DNA from 2 places in the Alteromonas sp. PRIM-21 genome. Region 2 is predicted to be linked to the other one. Evidence: predicted binding sites of a transcription regulator. Region 2 holds the regulator's gene; the other holds the start of a gene.
The links. Region 2 encodes FNR, which switches genes on or off when oxygen is low (the NO sensors DNR and NnrR bind a similar motif). Its sites were predicted from a motif close to TTGATCTAGATCAA; they were not measured.
Positions count from the first base shown of each region.

Region 1 (9,347 bases), on a different contig from region 2:
GCGGCGAATTTGCAGCCAGTGCGTTCAACACGTCATATCCTATAGAATATTTCGCATACTATTCCTATATAAACAGCGTCTTTGGCGAACGCGCTGAACTAATTGAAGACTTCTTGGGAACAGGTCACGGTGGCTCGCTGGAATTTAGCGGCGTATTATCTGAAAAGCATGATGTGGAATGGTTTGTTAGAGCGGATGTTGTAGATAGCGTGAGTCGGTTACTGGCCGGCGTAAAGCTTTCCTTTGAGAGTTGAGTGTCCGACGCTCTTCAGCGCCTTAACACAACTGATATCACGAGAACGGCTAAGCCAAATAAAAAAGGCCCATCAAACGATGGGCCAAACAGCAAGAACGCGTACACACTTTAACAGTGCATAATAGGTTACGGGCTGGTCTCCCAATACGTTCAATTATTATAGATTACGTATTTTTAACCTAGCCCACTTTCATCGAGTTATTGGTTTTACTAAAATCAAGCGAGTTAATTTAGTTAGGATTATTAGGTCCATTACTAAAAAACGAAAAGTTTTACCCGCAATAAAAAGGTGTTCTTGTGCCAAGCCGCTACGCTCAGTTCAAAGAAAAGCTTCCCATTTCTCGACTTTCTGACGAAGTGCTTCTTGCATTTCGGGTCTTATTCGATGCTCCACTTGATATTGTAGACTTAGCACAAGATATTGCAGATTTGGCGATATACCCTGAACGCTTAAAAGAGAGTTACAGGAAAGAGTGGGAGGCTTATGTTCTTAAAGCACTTGCTTTTGAAATAAGGCAGAACGACGATTTATCCACCGCCGAGTTTATAGAACTTATGATGAGCAAGGTTGAAGCACTGCAGCAAAATGATGAAACCTACCAAAACCTTTTACGTCAGGTTCACCATGCGAAGAGCATTCTGCAATCAGAAAACACGGTTGTCTTCCCAACGCCCTTGCGCCAAGAGCTAACCGCGTTTCTTCTACCCATTACGACTATCTCTGCACCTAAGAAATAGTCACAGCATTACATTTTTTAAAAAGCACAAAGTTCTCGAAAGTAAAAATAAATCGCTATTTGTTGGCACTCTTGTATTTATACTGAGATGGGCAGTAACCTCTATCCACTCCTTCTGGGCGCAAGCTCGCGTGTTTAGTTTTTCTACCCGACACGCGCTCACGCCAGTTTTTAAAGGTTTTTTGTTTAAGGTTTTTACGCATAAGCTTTATCACGTCTTTTTCCGGCAGCCCGTATAAACGTTCAATTGCTTCAAACGGCGTGCGATCTTCCCACGCCATTTCAATAACTCGTGATTCTTGTTCTTCAGTTAATGCCATGTTTTACATCTCAATATGCACGTTATAACTCAACTCAATACTGAGTTTACGCGCATTTTGTTCAGTGCCCGTATGCTAAAAAGTTTAATAACAACGTTATTAATTCGCTGACAGACTCGTTAATTCATCATCTTTCTCAAACGCTAGCTTTAACAACTCGGCAGCAGCCTTGGCATCACTTAACGCGCGGTGGTGCTGCTCCATTTCGATATGGAAGTGCTTAGTTAGGTTAGCCAAGGAGTACGAAGGCAACCCGGGATAAGTACGGCGCATTTCGCGAACAGTGCACATTTTTGGTCGCCTGAAATTCTGCTCTAGTCGCGCAAACTCTTGTTTAATGAAGCCATAGTCAAAGTTAACATTATGGGCAACAAACACAGCGTCTTCAGTAAAGCGCGCCACCTGTTCTGCAACTTCAGCAAAAAGCGGCGCGTCTGCCACCATGTCATCCGAAATCCCGGTAAGACGGGTTATATTGCTAGGGATTCTGCGCTGCGGATTCAATAAGGTTTGAAATCTGTCTACCTCTTCGCCGCCGACTAGTTTAACCATGCCTATTTCGGTGATGCGGTTATAACTGTTGTTTCCACCGGTAGTCTCAATATCCACAACCACATAGGGTTGGGCTGGGTCCCGCACCCAATTGACTGTCGTCACAGCAACGTCAAAACCGGCTTGCTGCAAACGCTGAATGGAAACCAATTGGTTTCGACGAAGCTGATCGCCCGGCGCTTTAATTTCCTCAAAGCGAAGCGCGCCGTCAAACACCATAATGTCGGGGAAACCATCTCGCAGGCTTTCAAAATCTTTACACATCATGCGAAGTAAAGCATAGATACTGTCGAGCGAACCGTGTTCAATCAGAGCCTCTAAAGGCGTAAGCAAATGGCTTGACCACATAAACAGGCTGTTCACTTTGCCATAGTGCATTGTGGCCATTTTATGAATGTGAAAGCGCAGCTTCTCTTTGCTATCAAGGGCAAGCAGCAGTGCTTCAATACTTTGCTCAAACTTGGCGTAAAAGTTATTTTGCTTAAGCGATAATGGCCTGCGATCGAACTCAGTAACCAGCGTATCTTCTTCGTAAAGTTGCTTCCAAAAAGTAAGACCGAATAAACTTCGCCACAAACGGTTTTCTGTGCGCCAGCCTTCTACGCCTTGCCTTGCATAATGGGCCAATACGCCGCGTTCTACCTGCTGATTTTGGCTTACATCAATATCTAACGACCTGCTTGCATTTCGCAGCATATCGGTAACGGTACTGGTACGCTTTTTATGGTATTTACGGGCATAAAAATCTTCGGCAAACGCTAATAGCGTATCAGATTGAGGGTTATCAATAATGCCCTCAAGAGCTTGTTTGACGTCATCTTCTTGACCGTCTTTATAGCTCTCTCTAAGCCACTTTTCTTTTGCTTTATCGCTTTGCGCTAGTTTTAAAATGTCTAACCCTTTGGCCCTATCAAAAGCCAACACTTTAAGCCCAAGTGCATAAAGCAACTGGTCGCGATAGAAACTGGCTGACACACCTTCTGTAGCAGGGAAATCACTTTCCGCTAAGGCAAGTAACATATCATTGTTATAAAAGGCTAGCTGGCTATAGTGGTTGGCGTAAAACCAAGCGGCTTGCGCATCACTTTTACTTTCAAAGCGTGCAGTATCGGTTACCGAATCGGAGCGGGTTCTCATTACACCGAGATCGCGCATAGAAAACTGATTCAGACGGCTTTTGGTATTACCGAAATAGATAAACAGCAAATAGCGAAGCGCATTATCAAACAAACACACCAAATAGTTATTTAGCGAAAAGCTCTCTGGCCAGCCTCTAGCACCGATATGTTCATTAAGTAACGTCACGAGTTTAGGCTTAGTGAGAGACGCCAGCCCCTGCGTACTGCCGTATTCAGCAAGAAGCGCCAACAACGCATCTTTGGTTAGAACGCCGGCGATATCATTAAGCGATGCGTTCGAAAGGTCGCCAAACCACCCGCTATCAATGAGCCAATCTATTTGTGCTTGCGGCTCGGTTATTTCGCCGTAGTTAAACTGGGTTCTGTCAATAACCGCATACTTGCGATTTGCAGCGCGCACCACAATGCATTTTTTGTCATCGTCTAATGCGTTAAAGCGCTCGACAAAATCAGCTGCCTCATCACTCAAAAGCATGCTGTTCGCACCTTCAAAGAACTTAAGGAACTCGTGAAAATGTGTGAGGTAATAACGTGGCGGTAAATCTTTTCGCATGAGGTATCTTTGGCTATGAAAACACCAATAGTGTATATTTATACAGCCAAGTTAATCAAATTAAATCCATATCGAATGTATTTAAAGTCTACTGGCCGGTATTAGACCAAGCCATTTATTAAACACGAACTCTCTGTTTAGACACCCACTGAAAGAACGTTGAAAGCTGTTCGTCATCTAGTAAACGTTGTAAATTGAAATAGTGCTTGGCCAATGTCATCTCATCATAAAAGCGATGTATGCCGCTATGGCACTGCCTACAAATATAGATACCGTCTTGCAGTTCGGCTTTGCTAAAGTGCTTTTTGAAATAGGTGCGTCGGTGCATTTTTTTCGGGATAAGGTGGTGATAAGTAAGGCGCGTTTCTCTATTACAACACGGGCAGTTACCTACTTTATTTGCCACACCATCACCTCTATTCATTCACCTTGCTGCTGTTTATTCGGGCTAATTATTAAGCCTTTCATTTAATAATGGCTATTGCGATTGCCTCAGCGCGTTCTTTTCATAAACAACGGGGTATTTTGCTAAAGAAAATCCACTCGTCTTAGCATTACGTAATAAACACTATTCGTGATTAACAAGGCAATAAAATATGAGCTTAACACGTTCCATGGGCTTCTCCTGCCCTTACTGTATGGCGCCTAACGACGTTGAGATAGATGAGGTTAACGATGTGGGTCAAGTCCAAGTACTCGACTGTCAGGTGTGCTGCCAACCCATAGAGTTGACCACTTATCAGCATGGTGACGACATTCAAATTGAGGCAGAACGAGAAAATGACTAAGCAGTTTACACGCAGCGATATAGATGCGCTTGCACAGCGATACCGAGCTAATCTAGTCAATAGCTTGTCTGGCTTTAAGTCGGCTACGTTAGTGGGTACCACAAACGGAAACACCAACAATTTAGCTATTGTTAGCTCTATCGTTCATGTGGGTGCTAACCCGCCACTTATAGGCATGATAATGCGCCCACACACTGTGGTACGAGATACCCTTAGCAATATAAAGCAACAGGGCTTTTACACGCTAAATCACGTGTCGACTGATTGGGTAGACAAAGCGCACCAAACGTCTGCTCGCTACGCTCCAGATGAGAGCGAATTTGAAGCAGTGGGTTTAACGCCGCAGTTTAGCGAGTCATTTAGTGCACCGTTTGTTAAAGGAAGCGAAATCAAGATGGGCTTAAAGGTGGCGCAACATTTAAAACTGCTTAACGAAACCGAAATGGTTATTGGAGAAATCCAAGAGCTTTATATGCCAGAGAGCATTATTGATGCAGACGGATACGCCGATATAGAAAAAGCAAACACTGCCTGCATTTCTGGTTTAGATAGCTATCATAGCACTACGCGTGTTGCACAATTTGCCTACGCCAAACCCGGAGTCCCCCTAGCTAAAAAATGAACTTGTAGCTGATAGATGGGTCTTATAATTACAATCGGGTATTATTACTCTGAAGTTTATTTAATCTAGATCAAGTGAAAATAAGACATTTCGTTCGATCTTTTTTCAAAAAGAGATAGTATTTAAACATTACACAAAACCTGCCTCTTTGGGCAGGTTTTTGCGTTTAAGGTACTGAATAAAAAAGAATCATTATCGTTTCTATCTCTTAAGGAGAATGTTATGAAATCTGTAAATCGCCGTGACTTTTTAAAACTGTCTGGCTCTACAGTTATCGGTCTTACATTAGGTGGTGTAGCGTTACGTGCACAAGCTCAAGAACAATTGAGTGCTGATGACCCAACTGCGAAAGCATTAAACTACACACCGTCTTCAACCGTTGAAGGTGCAAAATGTGCAAACTGCATGTACGTGCAGGGTGCCGATGGCGAACAATATCGCCCTTGTAACATTTTCCCTAATAAGCTGGTTAACGCTGATGGCTGGTGTAGCGCTTGGGTTAAAAAGCCAGGCTAAATAATCACTCGCAGCTACATAAATAGCATACATGAATAGCAAAAGCCCCCGATAATTATCGGGGGCTTTTTAGTTTCAATACTGCTTAACAAACTTCACATTCAATCCACGTGCTTTTATCTAGCGGCTCTCATTTAGTCCATTTTGAATGCCTTTTAAGCTGGGGTCATCAAAACGTGTAGGTAAAAGACCTGGCTTAATGAAAAAGCCATGTTTAGCTTCAAAGACTTTACCTATCTTTAGCACATCTTCATCTTTCCACTTAGCACCGATAAAGCTAATGCCTACTGGAAGACCTTTCACTTCACCCGCGGGTACTGTGAGATGTGGATAGCCGGCAACAGCGGCTAAATAGCCTATACCAATGAAACCAGCCGGCGAATGGTCACCATACACACCGTCGATTAAAAATGAAGGGCTGTTTGAAGGCGCAACCAATACATCTACGTTGTGTTTTGCTAGCAATGCGTCAATACCGTTTTTGCCCGCTGTATCTTGAATAAGGCGAAGGGCGCTTTGATATGCTTCTCTATCAATAGGCGCCGCGTCTAGCGACTTTTCAAAAATATCTTGGTTGAATAACGCTAGCTCTCGCTCGGTTTGGTTGTTAAAAGCAATAAGCTCAGATAGATTTCTTACAGGGATCTCTGCTGGCGACCCCGACAAATATTCGTTGATGCTGTGATGGAATTCGCTGAGTAAAACATTGTAAGAGTCGGCCCAGAAGGAGTCAGGCTGAGAAAAATCACTAATATTCACCAGAGTAGCTCCCGATGCTTTTAATTGATTTAGTGCGTTTTCGTAGACGTCCAGTACATGAGGGTTATCACCTTGACGATACCTGACAACGCCAATGCGTTTGCCTTTTAAATCTGTTGCCAGCATTTTCGATGAAGGCATGTTAGGTTGATGAGACGCTGTATTTTCAGTAGCACTATCGCTTGCATCTTCGCCAGCCATTACAGCAGTCATTAGCCATGCGTCTTGAACGTTTGAGGTCATTGGTCCAGCCGTATCTTGGCTAAAGGAAATAGGTACAATGTGCGTTCTTGAAAGTAAACCAACGGTTGGTTTAAAGCCGACTACACCGTTAATAGATGCTGGGCAGATTATAGAGCCATTGGTTTCAGTACCTACGGCAAGTGACGCTAATCGAAGCGACATCGCTGCGCCCGAGCCAGACGACGAACCGCATGCGCTTCTTGATAATATGTGAGGGTTTCGAGTTAAGCCACCTACTGCGCTCCAACCGCTTATCGATGATTCAGAACGAAAATTTGCCCATTCAGACAAATTTGTTTTACCTAAAATAATCGCGCCCGCTGCTTTTAGCTTCGCAACAATGGGGGCGTCTCGCCCGGTGTCGTTATTGATTAGCGCCATAGAACCTGCTGTTGTGGGCATTTCTGCGCTTTCAATATTGTCCTTTAGCAATACTGGAATACCGGCTAACGGGCCTAATTCAGCTCCACTGGCAAATTGTTTATCGATTGATTTAGCTTCAGCTAAGGCATTGGGGTTTAGCGCTAAGACACTATTTGTCTTTTTATCCAACTCACCAATACGAGCTAAATACCCGCTCACAAGCTCTGCCGATGTAATATCGCCTTGAGCAATAGCTTGAGCCTGCAGGTATGCTGGCTCATCTAGCCACCTTTCATTATCGCTATCTTCATAGTGCGATTGCGACACGCAGGCGGTACACAGCAAGGTTACAGCCAGTAAATACCACTGTTTCAACATAGAGCTTTCCTTAACGCATTGTTTTTATGAGAACGTTCTTATGCCATGACCTTTGTATCATCGGGCCTTATCTACGATGAGGTAAAAAGTGACGGACATAAACGTATTGCTACGTTTGATATACGTTGAATCAAAAATGGTTCACTGTCTACACGATAAAATACGCATTTACAGTTTGGTGGGCGCCTTTGGCAGTTTGTGAAGCAGATTATCAAGCTGATATTCATCGAGCAGTAATTGATACCGACCATCTGCAATAAAGCGATGAAGGGTTGCATTAAACTCTGCTCTCAGCTTTGGGTTAGGTATAGCCGCGCGATATATTGAGATAGGAAACAACTCGTGGAATACGGTTTCCTCTTTGTCATAGGCGCTGTTTTTCGACCTGAAGTAGTTAAAAATATTTCTATCTAAAACAATCGCGTCCACGTGGTCGAGCATGAGCATATCGACTTGACGGTCTTGCCTTGCCATTTCCATATACATTGGCTCTAGCGATAATGCTTGCTTGAACTCTTCACCTAATACCGACTGCGCAGTTTGAAACCCAATGACACGCTTTCCTTTGAGATTACTGACTTCGCTGATAACAAAGTTATTTTGCGTTTTTGTCACAACGACATTTTGATAAATAATGTATGGGTCGGATAGGACAGAATCATCTACATCGTGCGCAGCGCTTTGTGTAAGACCTATATCCACAGTACTATCTTTTAGAAGCCGAGCAGTACGCCCAAATGGAACATAGATGGGCGAAAGCGTATGCCCCATTTCCGCTAATATGGCTCTTACCAGGTCAATTTCAAAACCGCTGTGTTCTTGTGAAATAACATAGGGAGGCTTATTCCAGCCAACCACCACGTCTAATTCACGGGCTTTAGTAGGCAAAGCAATGGCAACAGCACACAAAAAAGGGATAAGAATACGCATAAAACTCCGGTTAACCATACAATCGAACCGCATTGATAACTACTATAAGCGCATTATTGATTCATACTAGTGGACAAAAGACTAAGGCACTAAAGCCTCACTGACACAGAAAATGGTGCCTATTGTTACCGCTTTTCACTTGCTTTCATTTTGTTTAACGCCAAGCAAAGGTACAATAACTCTCAAAGGTCCCAACGAACGATAAATATGGCTTGGCTACAACTTCGAATTAATACTTCTTCTGAATACGCGGAATCAATAGGTGACATGCTAACTGCAAATGGCTCCCAAGCGGTTACCTATGTCGACGCGAAAGACACCCCAATGTACGAACCCAAGCCGGGTGAAGTGTTACTGTGGCCAGACACACAAGTAGTGGGTTTGTTTGAAGCAGATGCGGATATGAAAAGTATTCTGCAGCGCCTAGGTAAAGCTAAAGTGCTTGGCCCAGACTTTAAATACAAGCTAGAGCCGCTTGAAGACAAAGACTGGGAGCGGGAGTGGATGGATAACTTCCATCCTATGCAGTTTGGTGAGCGCTTGTGGATTTGCCCTAGCTGGCGTGATGTTCCAGACCCTGATGCCGTTAACGTGATGTTGGACCCGGGCCTTGCTTTTGGCACAGGTACGCACCCTACTACTGCACTTTGCCTACGTTGGTTAGACGGCATAGATATGACAGATAAAACTGTGGTCGATTTTGGCTGTGGCTCAGGCATTTTAGCGCTGGCAGCATTAAAACTAGGTGCTAAGCGCGTTATTGGTATTGATATTGACCCGCAGGCCCTGCAAGCCACAAAAGAAAACGCACGCCGCAATGGCGTTGAAGACCGACTAGATGTGTATCTACCGGAAGACCAACCTGAACTAGAAGCCGATGTAGTTATGGCAAATATATTGTCAGGCCCATTACTAGAACTTCAGAGCGTTATTACTAATTATTGCACAAAAGACGGCTTATTAGTGCTTTCTGGCATACTGGCAGAACAAGTTACTCGAATTGAAGATGCTTATGCGAGCGATATTACGCTTGAACCCAGCGCCATTGACGGAGAATGGGCGCGAGTGTCGGGCAAAAAACACTAAGCGCGATTGAAAAACTGACTAGACGGTTAATTTAACGTCTAGTCAAATTAGAACCTTTACGGTAAACCACCCCAATATTGCGACGAAAATTCATACGATAAAAAT
Region 1 covers NZ_JADOEK010000008.1:201,524-210,870, reverse strand. Annotated here, with positions in the region: gene IW644_RS13025 (hypothetical protein) at 1-254, shown strand, start outside; gene IW644_RS13020 (hypothetical protein) at 554-994, shown strand; gene IW644_RS13015 (TIGR03643 family protein) at 1,050-1,313, opposite strand; gene IW644_RS13010 (exonuclease domain-containing protein) at 1,413-3,557, opposite strand; gene IW644_RS13005 (hypothetical protein) at 3,676-3,963, opposite strand; gene IW644_RS13000 (CPXCG motif-containing cysteine-rich protein) at 4,154-4,345, shown strand; gene IW644_RS12995 (flavin reductase family protein) at 4,338-4,967, shown strand; gene IW644_RS12990 (high-potential iron-sulfur protein) at 5,190-5,483, shown strand; gene IW644_RS12985 (amidase) at 5,604-7,226, opposite strand; gene IW644_RS12980 (substrate-binding periplasmic protein) at 7,395-8,156, opposite strand; gene prmA (50S ribosomal protein L11 methyltransferase) at 8,364-9,242, shown strand.
Region 1: IW644_RS12990 (high-potential iron-sulfur protein) is a predicted target of FNR. The motif match lies at 5,028-5,041, and genes of this name have one in related genera.

Region 2 (9,347 bases):
CAACAGCAAGTAATGGAACCAGTAACAGGCCTACGTCCATATACAGCGCTTGAGCTTGAAGGTCGTGATATCTACATCCGTGAAGGTTGTGTAGGTTGTCACAGCCAGATGATTCGCCCATTCCGCGCAGAAACAGAGCGTTATGGTCACTACAGCGTAGCAGGTGAGTCAGTATGGGAGCACCCTTTCCTATGGGGCTCTAAGCGTACTGGTCCTGACCTAGCACGTGTTGGTGGTCGTTATAGCGATGAATGGCACCGAGTTCACCTGCTTAATCCTCGTAACGTAGTACCAGAGTCGAATATGCCAGGTTTCCCTTGGCTAGCGGAAAACACGCTTGATGGCGAGTTAACAGCTGAAAAAATGGAAGTATTCCGTGGATTTGGTGTTCCGTATACCGACGAAGATATTGCGGGTGCGAAAGCGGCAGTACAGGGTAAAACGGAAATGCAAGCCCTTATTGCTTATCTACAGTCTCTTGGCACACATTTGAAATAATATGGACCAGGGAATTGTAGGCAGCATTTTTACTGTCATCGTCTTTGTAAGCTTCATCGGCGTCGTGTGGTGGGCGTTTAGCGGCCGCAACAAGAAGAAATTCGACGAAGCAGCAAACTTACCGTTTGCAGACGAAGAAAAAGAAAAATCAAAAGAAGATTAGCAGGAGTCTCGAACTCATGAGTATGTTTTGGACAATTTGGATTTCAGTGATAACCCTAGGGTTGATCATTGGTTGCTACTTCCTTCTTCGCTGGTGCCTGTCTAACAAGACTGGCGTCGCTGAAGGTGAGTCAATGGGCCACGAATTTGATGGTATTGAGGAGTTGAATAACCAACTACCTCGCTGGTGGACAATTATGTTCTACATGACCATCGTTTGGGGCTTTATATACCTAGCGCTTTATCCTGGCCTAGGTGCGTACGAAGGTATTTGGGGTTGGAAGAGTTCTAACCAAAATATCCAGTCGCTAGAAGAGTCTGCTCAAGCGCGTATTGACGCAAAAGAGCAAGGCTACCTAGTAGAATATGACCGTGAACTAGATTTCGCTGCCGAGAAGTTCGATCCGATCTTCGAAGCGTATGCACAAGTTCCTGTTGAAGAACTGGCTAAAGACCCAGAAGCAAATAAAGTAGGTCAGCGTTTATTCCTACAGAACTGCTCTCAGTGTCACGGTTCTGATGCACGTGGTCAAAATGGCGGCTTCCCTAACCTAACGGACAACGACTGGTTGTACGGTGGTTCAGGTGCGAAAATCGTTGAAACTCTTACGCTTGGTCGTAAAGCAGCTATGCCAGCATGGCTAGATGCTATGGGTGAAGACGGTATCGAAGAAGTGGTTAACTACGTACTTAGTTTAAGCGGTCGCGATGTGGACCCACAGCTAGCGAAAGCAGGTCAAGCTCGCTTTGCAGCATGTGCGGCTTGTCATGGTATGGATGGTAAAGGAAACCAAGCACTTGGTGCGCCAAACCTTACCGACAATATCTGGCTTTACGGCGGCAGCCACAGAGCAGTGACAGAAACGCTAACTTACGGTCGTAACGGTGTAATGCCCTCATTCAAGAAAACTTTGGGTGATGACAAAATTCACGTTGTTGCAGCGTATGTTTACAGCCTTTCAAATGATTAATGATTTAAATCATTAAATATCTTAAAAAGCCTCGTTACTACGGGGCTTTTTTTATGAGAAAATACAGCCATATAGACAGTGCCATTACGTACAAATTAAGTGGGCTGTAGGTGAGAATTACCAACACCATATTTATCGTTATTATGCAGTTCAAATTCGGCTGTCCACTAGTAATAATAGATATGTTGTTAGCGACCTTGCTAGTGAAGTAAAGACGAGTAAATAATTAAATGAATAGACCCTGGTATAAAGAATTCTGGCCCTGGTTTTTAATTGCCGTACCTATCATTACCCTGATCATGGGCGGCGTGTTGTTAAACCTTGCTATTTCTACTGAAGATAGCCTTGTTGTAGACGATTACTACAAAGAAGGTAAAGCAATTAATGCACGCTTGGACAAAGAGGCAATCGCCCGCCGTTTAAATATTACTACCGATTTAACCATCGAAGACGGTAGCATCGCGCTGCAGTTCCATTCAGGCATTCCTCAAGAAGGTAATGCGGTTAAGCTAAGCTTTTATCACGTCACGCTTGAAGAGCGTGATGTCAGCGTTTTACTAAGTCGCGACGCTAACGGTATTTATCGCGGTTTTATTGAAGAAAACCTAGACGGTAAATGGCGCATATCGCTCACACCTATTGATGATAGCTGGAAAATTCAAAACACGGTCTATCTACCCCATACTGGTAAAATGAAGTTCAATCCATAATGGCCAATCACGATTGTTACCATTGTGGGCTGCCTGTGGCAGCCGTAGACGATGGGAAATTCACTACTGTCATATTGGGGCAACAACGAGATATGTGTTGCCCAGGTTGTTTAGCGGTAGCTGAAGCTATTGTTAACAATGGTTTAGAAGACTATTACCAGTTTAGGACCGAACCTGCGCAAAAGTCTGACGATGGGATTTTGGAAACCTTAGACAAACTCAAAGTCTATGACGACCCTTCCCTTCAGGAAGAGTTTGTGTTTGAAGAAGGGCAAGATAAGCAAATTCAGCTAACCCTTGAAGGCATTACATGCGCTGCCTGTGGCTGGCTTATTGAAAAGCAATTATCGAAAGTTGAAGGCATCAAGCAAGTAGCTGTAAATGTTCAAGAGCGTCGGGCTTTAGTTACTTGGTCACCGTTTCAAATTAAGCTTAGCCAAATTCTCTCTACGCTGAAACGCATCGGCTATATTGGCTCTCCATTTCACCCTGATGAGCACGAAGCCAGTTATAAACGCGAGCAAAAAACCTTCCTTAAGAAGTTAGGGCTAGCAGGTATTATGACCATGCAGGTTATGATGCTGATGACAGGTCTTTATTTTGATTGGTTTGGCGCCATCGAATTAGAAACACGCCAGTATTTTTACTGGGTTGCCCTTACACTCACCACCCCGGTTGTACTGTATTCTGGAAGCACCTTCTATGTCGGTGCAGCTAAAGCGCTAAGCGCACGAACAGTTAATATGGATGTACCTGTTACGCTTGCCATATTTGGTACCTATATTGCCGGTATTCGCTCTACCATGCTAGAACAAGGCGAAGTGTATTTCGAATCCATTTGTATGTTCATTTTTCTGCTGTTGCTTAGCCGATTCTTAGAACATCGCAGTCGACACAGAGCGGCGCAGATTTCTGCCAATATGATGCAGTATGTTCCTGTGTCAGCGACTAAAATAATGCCAGATGGCAGCGTTACTGAATGCTTAGCAAAGCAACTAAAGGTGAACGATGTAGTGCTAGTTAAGCCCGGTGAGACAATTCCCATTGATGGGCTGGTAACAGAAGGTAACGCTGCGGTTGATGAGTCTATGCTAACGGGTGAATTTAACCCTGTGCGCAAGACAAACAACAGCGTTGTATATGGTGGTACCGTATGTCAGGATGGCAGCCTTACCATTACTGTTACGCAAACACTTAAAAATGCGCTGGTAAATCAAATTGTGAGGCTTCAAGCAAGTGCGATGGCCAGCAAACCCAAGGCCGCGCAAATAGCCGATAATTTTTCTCGATATTTTGTAACTGCGGTACTGCTGATTTCAGCGTTAACCTACACCTTTTGGGCCTATAACGGCAGTGTTGATGCATTTTGGATCACCATTTCGGTGCTAGTAGCAACCTGCCCTTGCGCCTTAGGGTTAGCCACACCATCAGCGCTCACTTGCGCTATGGCGAAATTAAACAGACAAGGCATTTTGCTAAAGCGAGCCGATGCTCTTGAGCAAATAACTGGCATTGACACTATCGCGCTCGACAAAACCGGTACGCTTACACAAGGTAAGTTCACTATATCAAACGCCTGGTATGCTGACGGCGTAGACAGCGACAGCGCGTTTTCCATTGCACGCGCACTTGAATCTCGCTCTGAGCACCCTATTGCTAAAGCCTTTAGCGGGGATAAAGCCTTTAGCGATAATAAGACCGTTAGCGGTGATAAAACGTCAAACGGCAACACCGTACACAAAGTGTCCAATTTTACGGTCACGCCAGGTGGTGGAATTAGCGGTGAAATTAATGACACACTATTTTGCATGGGCTCAGCAGCATTCAGTGTTCACGAATCACAGCAATCATTTATCGAGGGTTACCCCTCGGCTAATGTGTTTCTTACCGTCAAAGGCCGTATTATGGCGGCTTTTGAAGTTCGTGACTCACTGCGTGACGATACCCAAGAAACCCTCGATATATTGGCAAAAAGTCATACCCTAGCTGTATTAAGCGGCGATACACAGCAAAACGTCGACTCCCTAACGAAACCTTTACCAATTTCCACCGCTAAAGGGGGTCTTACCCCAGAACAGAAATACGAAGCGGTTCAAGCTATGCAGCAATCGGGCTCCAAGGTAATGATGATGGGCGATGGTATTAATGACGCGCCAGTGCTTGCTAGTGCCGATGTAGCGATAGCAGTAGGTAATGCGACAGATGTTGCGAAGACTGCTGCCGACGTGATATTGCTAGGCGACCAGCTACTTTCTGTACCGGAGTTAATTAAAACCTCGCACCAAGTGAAACAAAAAATAAGACAAAATATTGGTTGGTCGTTAGGTTACAATGTGCTGATCTTACCCTTCGCCGTATCAGGCCTGCTTTCACCGTGGATGGCGGTTGTTGGAATGTCATTAAGCAGTATCATAGTAGTGACAAACTCTACGCGACTTCTGGGCAAATAGTATGAGCATAATTTACGTTTTAATACCAATCGCGATCATCATAGTAGCTGTGGCAATTGTGATATTCTTCTGGGCGGTTAAAACCAATCAGTTTGAAGATTTAGACCGTCAGGGTTACAGTATTTTGTTTGATGATGACCTTCCGCCTGAGGAAAAAAAGCTCGCTGAGCAACGCAAGCAATTTCAGGATAGTAAAGTAGATAAAAGCCAAGAGTCGCATGGAGGGGATTAATTATTTCTCAGCCTTTCTTATCGGCTTAGCTGGCGGTGTTCACTGCGTGGGCATGTGCGGTGGTATAGTGGCAGCGCTAAGAATGGTGTCACCAAAAGGTGCTTCAGCATTACCCTATACCCTAGCCTACAATATAGGACGTATAGCAAGCTACACCATCGCTGGCGCGCTAACTGGGGCGCTTGGAAAAATAGCCGCCGACTACGTGCCCCTTGCCAACTATGCCCTATCTTTGCTTAGCGGCCTTATGCTGTTGTTGCTAGCCTGTTATTTAGGTAAATGGTGGACGGGTTTAACGGTATTGGAAAGCGCTGGAAAAGGATTGTTTTCTAAACTGCAGCCACTATCTAAGCGTTTTTTACCGTTCAAAACCCCTTTTAGCGCTATCCCTTATGGGTTTATCTGGGGCTGGTTACCTTGTGGATTAGTGTATTCAACACTTACTTGGTCTTTGGCTGCTGGCAATGCAGTACAAGGCGCCGCCGTGATGTTTTTCTTCGGTTTAGGTACTTTGCCAACGCTACTCGCAGCAAGTGCAGGCAGTCAGTATATTGTTAGTAGTTTTCAAAACAGTCACGTTAGACAACTCATCGCAGTAATAATGGCCATATATGCAGCCTATCTTATTCATGGCGCAATCGTTTAAAAATAGGTGTATTATTGTCGTGGGGTCTTTAAAAGAGCATGCATTATGAGCAAAGGAAGCCAATTTTCTATTCACTGTCAAAACTGTAGCTTTAGTCACCTGTGTTTACCCGTTGCACTAAACAAAACAGAAATTGAATCTCTTGACGATATAATCGAGCGCAAAAAACCGCTTCATAAAGGCGATACGCTCATTCAAACTGGCGATAAATTTCGTTCCCTTTTTGCGGTAAGAACAGGTTCTTTTAAATCATTTGTAACTAATCAAGAAGGTGAAGAGCAAATCACCGGCTTCCACTTCCCGGGTGATATTATTGGTTTTGATGCCCTGCGTGAAAGTAAGCATCAAAGTTACACTTCTGCGCTAGAAACCGCCATGGTGTGTGAACTGCCTTATGACACACTTGATGAAATGTCGGTTCAATTTCCCAAACTACGCCATCAGATCATGAGCTTTATGAGCGCTGAGATAAAACAAGATCACGACATGATCATGCTTTTAAACAAGCGTACTGCTGAAGAGCGTTTGCTGTATTTTATATCACACCTTTCCCAGCGTTTTGAAGAGCGTGGCTTTTCGCACAGAGAGTTTCACCTAACTATGACCCGAAACGAAATCGGCAACTATTTAGGCTTAACGATAGAAACCATTAGCCGTCTATTAAGTCGTTTTCAGAAGGAAAACATTATCAAGGTAGACGGAAAATTGATCTCTATTTTGGATTTTGATCGGTTAAATACCAAGCTAGAGGCGTTAAATGGCCCTAGCGTAGTTTGTAACGGTTAATTTATTCTTCTTTTATCTTAAGCGCGCTACATGCGCGCTTTTTAGTTTATCAACGAATTATTTACGCCTTGATCCAAAACAACTCACGTTTTTCTAAATGTCGTTTATAGTTAATGTAAATGGTTTATATAAACTGTTTTGAAACAATATCGATGTCGACAGCGATACGAAGCTTTGTAGTTGAGGAGACGTTATGATTGAGTGTAAACGAATTCTTGCCGTGGTGGACGCGGAACGCGACAACCAGCCTGCCCTAAGCCGTGCCTATGAACTTGCATCAAAAACCGGCGCCACGGTTACCGCTATGATGGTGGTATATGATTTGTCTTACGATATGACAACCATGCTTAGCCCCGACGAACGTGAATCAATGCGCGATGCCGTTACAAAAGAACACGCCAAATGGCTATCTGCCCAGCTAAAAGAACAAGGCTTTTCAGAGACCGATATTGTGGTTGAGTGGAACAACCGTGCTTATGAGTCGATTATTTATTACGCCCTTAATAACCAAATTGACTTAGTAGTAAAAGCTACTAAAAAACATGACGACCTTGCGTCAGTGATCTTTACACCTACGGACTGGCACTTAATGCGCAAATGCCCTCGCCCTGTACTACTCGTGAAAGAACATGATTGGCCAGAAGGCGGTGAAATCATTGCTGCAGTGAACGTAGGGAGCGAAGATGATGAACACGCTGCACTAAACGACAAGCTTACATTAATCGCGAATGACTATGCCTCTTTGCTGAAAGGTAACGTTAATTTAGTCAACAGCTACCCTTCAACACCACTCAACATTGCCATCGAAGTGCCGGAGTTTGACCCAGACACGTATCACGATGCGGTAAAAAACCATCATATTAAAGAAATGCGTAGTCACGCACTCAAATACGGTATTCCAGATAATAAATGTGTGGTTAAAGAAGGCTTACCTGAAAAAGTTATCCCACAAGTAGCAAAAACACTGGATGCAGAGTTAGTTGTAATAGGTACCGTGGGACGGGTGGGTATTTCAGCAGCGCTTATTGGCAATACTGCCGAACACGTTATCGATGAACTGAATTGTGACGTATTAGCAATTAAGCCCGATGGATTTGAATCACCTATAACCGTGTAGTTAACGACTTAATTGCGCTTAAATATCAAGACACTTAATGGCGACAAATGGCGAGTCGGCGATGGGCGCTTTTCATAAAAAAACTCGCATTTAGCGGTTAATTACGCGAATTAATAACACACGCTTTAATCAGTACTTAACGCTTCTCGATAAATTTAACCACTCAGCCATAGTCTCGAAAAGGCGCTTTAATGTATAATGACGCCTTTATCACAAACCAAGCTAGTTAATTATGAGTTTAGGCACAAGCAGTGCTGACGCGCCGACGTTAAACGCCGCGCAAAGTAAGCAAAAGTACAACTTCAACAAACTTCAGAAACGACTTCGTCGCAACGTGGGTAAGGCCATTGGCGATTTCGGTATGATTGAAAACAACGACAAAGTCATGGTGTGTTTATCTGGCGGTAAAGACAGCTATACCATGCTTGATATTCTATTGTTTTTAAAGAAGATTGCGCCTATTCATTTTGATATTGTTGCGGTAAATCTTGACCAAAAGCAACCTGGTTTTCCCGAACATATCTTACCCGAGTACTTAGACAGCATTGGCGTTGACTACAAGATTGTAGAAGAAGACACCTACTCTATTGTTAAAGACAAAATTCCTGAAGGGAAAACGACCTGTTCGCTTTGTTCTCGTTTGCGTCGTGGTATTTTGTACCGTACAGCGAAAGAGTTAGGCGCGACTAAAATTGCATTAGGTCACCATCGTGACGACATGCTAGAAACTTTTTTCTTAAATATGTTTCATGGTGGTAAGCTAAAATCTATGCCACCAAAACTGGTCAGCGATAACGGTGAACATATTGTTATTCGCCCACTAGCTTACTGTAGCGAAAAGGACATTTTGAAATATTCACAAGCCGCTGAGTTCCCAATAATTCCGTGTAACCTTTGTGGTTCACAGGAAAATCTACAGCGTCAGAATATCAAAGCAATGCTTCAAGACTGGAACCGCCGTTTCCCAGGTCGTATTGAATCAATGTTCCGCGCGCTTCAAAACGTGGCCCCTTCACACCTTGTAGACAGTAACCTTTATGACTTTAAGTCTATTGCCACCCAAGACGGCCCCGTTGCAGATGGTGATATCGGATTTGATGAACCTTCTTTTACTACAGAAAATAGTGCAGATCTTAGCGATGAAGATAACGCTATCGAGGTAGTAAATATTATGGAACCAAAGTAAATGAAAATTGGACTTGCGTTAGGTGCCGGTGCCGCAAGGGGCTGGACTCACATTGGTATAATTGAAGCGTTGGAAAAGCTTGGCGTTAAAATTGACGTTGTAGCTGGTTGCTCGATCGGTGCTTATGTTGGCGCTGCCTACGCAAGTGGCAAGCTAGAAGGTTTAAAAGAATGGGCCTGTTCGCTTAGCGACTGGCAGGTGCTCGCGCTTATGGGTGTAGGGCTCAGGCGAGGCGGCATTGCTAGCGGACAAAAAGTTTTTGACAAGCTTGCTAGCGAGTTTTGTGTTTCCTCGTATGAAGAAATGCTTAAGCCCTTTGCAACAGTGGCGACTGACCTATATACAGGACGTGAAGTGGTATTTAATTCAGGTCCTATTGGCGACACCATTCAAGCATCTTGCGCTATTCCGGCACTTTTTACGCCCGTGGCACATGGTGATCGCTGGTTAGTAGATGGCGCAGTTGTTAACCCTGTACCGGTTAACCTGTGTCGACAGCTAGGCGCAGACTTTGTAATTGCAGTTAATCTTAACGCCGATTTTCGCCCGCTTCGATTAGAAAAGTTAAGGCAAGATCACGAAGAAAACC
Region 2 covers NZ_JADOEK010000003.1:112,063-121,409, reverse strand. Annotated here, with positions in the region: gene ccoO (cytochrome-c oxidase, cbb3-type subunit II) at 1-498, shown strand, start outside; gene IW644_RS07210 (cbb3-type cytochrome oxidase subunit 3) at 500-661, shown strand; gene ccoP (cytochrome-c oxidase, cbb3-type subunit III) at 678-1,631, shown strand; gene IW644_RS07200 (FixH family protein) at 1,862-2,341, shown strand; gene IW644_RS07195 (heavy metal translocating P-type ATPase) at 2,341-4,791, shown strand; gene ccoS (cbb3-type cytochrome oxidase assembly protein CcoS) at 4,793-5,023, shown strand; gene IW644_RS07185 (sulfite exporter TauE/SafE family protein) at 5,010-5,669, shown strand; gene fnr (fumarate/nitrate reduction transcriptional regulator Fnr) at 5,715-6,455, shown strand; gene uspE (universal stress protein UspE) at 6,649-7,572, shown strand; gene ttcA (tRNA 2-thiocytidine(32) synthetase TtcA) at 7,805-8,758, shown strand; gene IW644_RS07165 (patatin-like phospholipase family protein) at 8,759-9,347, shown strand, end outside.